Regions from separate parts of the Staphylococcus saprophyticus subsp. saprophyticus ATCC 15305 genome, predicted to be linked through region 1. Evidence: predicted binding sites of a transcription regulator. Region 1 holds the regulator's gene; the other holds the start of a gene.
The links. Region 1 encodes LexA, which represses DNA repair genes until DNA is damaged. Its sites were predicted from a motif close to CGAACATATGTTCG; they were not measured.

Region 1 (3,219 bases):
ATATTTTGGTAGCGCATCTGAATTCCAAAAAGGTGAACATAAAAACGTTGAAGGTAAAAAAATGTTTGTTGAACATAAAGGCTCACTTTTTAATACTTTAACTGAAATGCAACAAGATTTACAAAGTTCAATTTCATATGCAGGTGGCAAAGACTTAAATTCATTAAGAAAAGTAGATTACGTTATCGTAAGAAACTCAATTTTTAATGGTGATAGAGACCAAAATTTATAGTAGGTGTTTAAAATCAGAAGACTTTTATTATATATAGTCATTTTTTTGATCATTGTTTTAGTCGTCCCTATCAAAGAAACGGCACCTATGACATCGTTACAGCAGCAACTCAAATCGAGTGTTGATAGTTGGACTTCAAGCGAAACAGCAACGAACGATGAACTGAAAGTACCTAATAAACAAGATTTTGCTGTGAATAATATTCAAATGAATATGTCAAAACAGGACGTCGATAACAAACTTGGCAAAGCTAAACGAGTGACATCAAATGAATATGGCACACAGTGGCATACGTATTATTCTGATGATTATAGAGCATTTGTAATGGTAAGTTATATTGATGATAGAGTGAATGCACTTTATAGTAATCAAAATCTAATTTCTTCTAAATCGAAAATTAAATACGGTACACCTAAACAAATTGTGCGAGATAGACTTGGCGAACCAATTAAAGATAAACAAAAAGGTAACGTAAAATTTGATGTTCAAGACGATGAGTATGATAATTTTCATAAAGACAGCATTTATACAACGGCATTTTATGATAAACATGAGAACAATAACTTAACTGCGCTTTTACAGGTTAGTGACAAAATGGAAAATCGTTTACAACAACAATATGGTGCACCTTCTGATAATTTAGCCCAAAGTTTCGAACTACAAAACTTTGATTTAGTAAATGCTGAAAGGGTTCAACATAATTTAAATACATTAAGCTATTCATCTAGTATTTCAGATACTGCCAGAAAACACAGTAAAGATATGGCTGATAATAACTATTTTGATCATAACAATTTATCAGGAGAATCTCCTTTTGATAGATTGGAGGCAGATGGTCATGATTTCAATGCAGCAGGAGAAAATTTAGCATATGGTCAAGCAAGTAGTATTTATGCACACCAAGGTTTAATGAATTCATTAGGTCATAGAAAAAATATACTTAAAAAAGAATTTAATACTCTTGGTGTGGGTGTCGATTTTAATAAAAATAGGCAACCTTACTGGACAGAAAATTATACAGGCTAATGTTTTATTATAGTTGTATACGGGTATCTATGATTTGTGAGGATGGATAAGTTATGACAACAAATAAAAAAGATAAAACAGAAGATATACTTGAAAAAGTTAAAGAAGTTTTAGAAAAGAATAGAAAAAAATAGGCGAATGCGCAATTGCGCATTCGCTTATTTTTTTGAGAGTGTCTTAAATTGCTCTAAATTACCAATTACATTTCTCTAAATAATCCGACCACTTTTCCTAAGACAGTAACTTGATCTAAATAAATAGGGTCCATTGAACTATTTTCTGGTTGTAGACGGTAATGTGCTTTTTCCTTAAAGAAGCGTTTGACTGTAGCTTCATTTTCTTCAGTCATAGCGACAATAATATCACCATTTTCGGCAATTGTTTGGCTTCTAACAATGACTTTGTCTCCATCAAGAATACCTGCTTCAATCATACTATTTCCAACTACATTTAAAATAAAAATATCACTATTGTGTGTAGATGTGAAATGTTCTGGTAAAGGGAAGTACTCTTCAACATTTTCAACAGCAGTTATTGGTATACCTGCTGTTACTTTGCCAATTACAGGAACATGAATTGTTTCTTCCATATTAATAGGTTCACCTAATTGTTCAGTTACTATTTCAATGGCACGTGGTTTAGTAGGATCTCTTCTAATATAACCTTTTTCTTCTAATCTAGATAAATGACCATGAACTGTTGAGCTAGATGCGAGACCAACAGCTTCACCGATTTCTCTAACACTTGGTGGGTATCCTTTAGCGTGAACAGTTTGTTTTATATATTCAAAAATCTCATTTTGTCGTTTAGTTAACTCTCTCATAATAGGCACTCCCTAATCTAATTTAACCTAATTATAGCATGTGTATATCCGTTTTACAAACGTTTGTTCGTTTCGGTGTTGACATAGAACAAATGTTCTGATAAAGTAACTATACAAACAAACGTTCTAGGAGTGACTATAAATGATAAAAATATATAAATCTCAAATAAAAGCTTATACAATGGTGTTAATTGCAACTATGGTTCTTTGCGCAATTTTTATATTAAGTGCTTATAACAACGCTAATTCAGAACAGACGTACGAAATGACAGATCACCAAATGACGCAACAATCTAACAATAGCGAACAAAACAATACTAAATTGGAGCAGAAAAGCGAACAAGATTCACAACCCGTAATGGCATCAATGTATTAAAATATATATAAAAGACAATGATTAATGATGATAATAAGGTTGGGTTAAGGTGAGCGAAACAATTTAGTTTCGTTCACTTTTTTGTTATATTTTTTATATTAATAATAACGGAGGTTTATAATGTCTCAAAAAGATGGTGTAGATATAAAAAGAATTAATGAATTAGCAAAAAAGAAAAAGGAACAAGGACTTACAGAAAATGAAGCTAAAGAACAATCGAAATTGCGAAAAGCTTATCTAGAATCTTTTAGAAAAAACTTTAAACAACAAATTGAAAGTACAAGAGTCATTGATCCTGAAGGTAATGATGTCACTCCGGATAAAGTGAAGAAAATTTTAGATGCGAAAGAGAAAGAAGATAAATAGAAAATCAATATTTTGTTAAATAGATATTAAATAAGGTATAATGATATAGAATCTTGTTAGAAGAAAGGAAGTCATTTAGATGAATAAAGAAAAAGATCAATTAGCGGTTGATACGATTAGAGCATTGAGTATCGATGCTGTTGAACAAGCCAATTCAGGACACCCTGGATTACCAATGGGTGCTGCTCCAATGGCATATACACTATGGACACGCCATTTAAATTTTAACCCCCAATCAAAAGATTTCTTTGATAGAGATCGCTTTGTATTATCTGCTGGACATGGTTCTGCTTTATTATATAGTTTATTACATGTTTCAGGTAGTTTAGAATTAGAAGAGTTAAAACAATTTAGACAATGGGGTTCTAAAACACCAGGACACCCAGAATTTAAACA
Region 2 (3,219 bases), 520 kb from region 1:
AGCCTTAATACGTCGCACATGACATGTGATGATGTGATGGGTGTAGTCACAACTTCATATCCTTTAGAAAAGTTAGTATGTTGGATTGTTGAGAAAAAAGACGAGCTGGATAGATATAAAAAACAATCAAATAAACGACTAAATTTGGTTAAAAAGCTAATCAAACACTATCCTTCGCATGAACAAAAGGCTATCATTCAATACATGCAGTCAAATGGCTCATATAAGCCACACAAAATGATTGAGAAACTGCAGAAAGATTTATATCAAGTCCATCATAAAAACCGTTCACAACGCCGTGAGAAGCACATACAAGCCAATAAAGTGATTTATAATGACTATATCGAAACAAAACGTGAAAGCCTGCAAAATGAACGCGAGGTACTTGCCATATGATTATTGAGTATCAAGATGTGAACTATAAAATGTTATCCAAGTATATGTTGAACTATCACAGACTTTGTGACTGGTACATCAACAGACCTCATAACGTCAATGACCTTCAGTACCGAAATATATGTGATATGGTTAAAGGTATAACTGCTGTATATAATGATTCTTCTTTATTAAAACAACAAGTTATCAAGTTGACGTGGTGGGACAAGGAAAACTTATCAGATGACGTTATTTGCGACATCATCGGTATTAAACAAAGGGTATTGTTGCGTGCTAGAACGTCTATATTAGATCGATTGGCGAGTGAAATCAGCTATGTATGATAAAAAGACGATTAAACAGTTTATATTGAGTTGTCACGAGCATATTAACGATGATTATGAAGATAAACCCATTGAAACAGATGATTTCTTTGAGTTAGGTGCTGAAGTTGGCCATAAGCGTATAGATCAAATGAATACAGAAGATGCGATATTTTTAAACGAGCTAGAATTGGCTGCCGAAACAGTAGGAACATTCAAAGAGTTTAATTTGTTTTTACTGATGGTAGAGGGGAAAACTTACAAAGATATGGCTCGTATATTCGAAGTAGGCGTGCAGAGAGTTAAGCAGATGTTAGACAAGTTAATAGTTAAAATGATTGAATATTTGCAATATAACTAAAATTGTATATAATAGGTAATGGAATCACTTATCACTTTCTTACGAATACACACTAGACGACTTTAAAAGTCGTCTTTTTTATTTGGTTATTATACAACTAATTCTTTTAATCACTTTAGAATGCGTATAGAATAGGCTTATTCTAATATTTAATGCTATAGTAAACTTACATACAGCTATATATATTATTTTATAATTATTAATTTTGCTCATACCAATTGCCCAAGTATGTTACGGGTGGTAATTTGCTTGATATTTCAATGTCATGTTAAAATATATTTATCAGTTTTTTAGTAGCATCATAACTCTTAATTTACAAGGCAGACAGTCTAGTCTGTCTTTTTTTATTTACAATAACGAACATATGTTCTATTATATTTATTGAGGTGATACTATGATGCCAGATAAATATAAAAATGAAACAGACTATCGTAAAATACCACGTGAATATCTTAATCCACGCATACCACAAGGACGTGGCATGGTTAAATGGCAACCATTCAAGACTATGCCTGAGCAATACGAAAGATTAGAGCAATACATACTAGACCAAAATAAAATTGAGAGACCTATATTAAGTGAAGATCAATTAAATGAGTTAAATGATACATTAGTATATAAGATGTTTCATGATCCATCAATTGAATTGCGTTACTTCGAAAATGGATATATTAAAACTAAAGTGGGTTATATTCATAAAGTCGATGTGCATACAAAAACACTACACATGTATGAAGATACTGGAATGAGTGTATTGAATTTAAAAGATATTGTGGAGATAAAATAAGGGATTTAATAAAGAAACACATCAGTCCGCCCGAGCATATCGTTGAGTAGTTATTATTGTTATTAAAGTTGACATAGATTTTTTTAATTAATCTTATTATTGTATATTAAAATTAGCTAGTGAAAAACTAGCGCAATTCACCTTTTGTAAAATGATATATTTTTAACAGTCTGCCCCCACAGGCTGTTATTTTTATGTAAATTTACTTAACATAAATTTTTTCACAAAAAATAAATAGTATATAATGATTTTAGCTAGCGGAAACTAGCTATCTTAACCTTCCACTATTTAAATAAAAAACGAGCGTGATAATTATGAGTGAATACAAGCAGGTAATCAAAAAACTAATTGAAAGTGACATAACTGGTTATCAAATATATAAGAACACACTTATAAATCAAGCTATAATTTCTACTTTAAGAAACGGGAAACGTGATTTAGACAATCTATCATTAAAGAATGCTGAAAAACTATACCAATATGGAAAAGCCCACCTAAATGAATAGGTGGGTTGTTTAAAATATATGCAAAGTAATGTAATCGTAAATATTATTGGTTATATTTATTTTGATAATATTTCAATGCTGCAAGTTTTTGCTCTGCATCTTCAACTTCATATTGATTATTTTCAATTGCATACATAGTTTGCTTTTCGCCAGATGAAAGTCCATCACCAGTGTTTTTACGCCATTCTTGGTCAGGCATGTTCATATATGGATTATTAGGATCATAACCGTTAGCTTCTTGATTATCTTGTTGTGTTTGTTGTGTTTGTTGCGTGGTAGCATTGTCTCGTTGTTGGTTAGTATTCATTTGTTGATTTTGTTGCTCCTGTTGATCTGTATTAGCTTGTTGTGTATTGCTAGTAGTTTGATTTTGATTATCTGCGTTAGCTTGTTGGTCAACATTATTTTGTGATTGACTGTCATTGCTAGTAGTTTGACTATCGTTATCAGAGTTATTTTCCTTTTCAGTTTTATTGTCCTTAGCTGTTTTTTTACTATCATTTGATTTCTTGTTTTCATCTTTTGACGTATCTTCTGATTTATTTTCTTCTTTGTTACCACATGCCCCTAATACTAGAAAACTCGCTAATAATAAAAATAAAACTTTTTTTCATTTATACATCTCCTTAAAGATAATTTAATAAGTTCATTGTACTACACATAAAAGATAATAGTGATAACAAAAAGTTATGATTAAAAATAGTATTTATGAATATACTTATATTACATTTTGATAAAAAATTATGTAGCACTATCAGTTAAAAACGTTGCAATAATTTTAAATAGTGGGTCTTTTTACATGGATGTATGTTAGAATATTCTGTAAATTAATCTATTTAGGAGCGTATATATGATTCAATCTATAAA

Region 2: a site for LexA is predicted at 1,417-1,430, ahead of SSP_RS09665 (YolD-like family protein). Genes of this name have one in related genera too.

Annotation. Positions count from the first base shown of each region.
Region 1 is NC_007350.1:1,469,062-1,472,280, reverse strand. It holds gene guaC (GMP reductase) at 1-232, shown strand, start outside; gene SSP_RS07205 (CAP-associated domain-containing protein) at 236-1,258, shown strand; gene lexA (transcriptional repressor LexA) at 1,458-2,081, opposite strand; gene sosA (DNA damage-induced cell division inhibitor SosA) at 2,224-2,457, shown strand; gene SSP_RS07190 (DUF896 domain-containing protein) at 2,578-2,823, shown strand; gene tkt (transketolase) at 2,903-3,219, shown strand, end outside.
Region 2 is NC_007350.1:1,991,593-1,994,811, reverse strand. It holds gene SSP_RS09680 (hypothetical protein) at 1-396, shown strand, start outside; gene SSP_RS13225 (hypothetical protein) at 525-719, shown strand; gene SSP_RS09670 (hypothetical protein) at 712-1,059, shown strand; gene SSP_RS09665 (YolD-like family protein) at 1,454-1,846, shown strand; gene SSP_RS13220 (hypothetical protein) at 2,161-2,352, shown strand; gene SSP_RS13215 (hypothetical protein) at 2,396-2,659, opposite strand; gene fosB (FosB/FosD family fosfomycin resistance bacillithiol transferase) at 3,203-3,219, shown strand, end outside.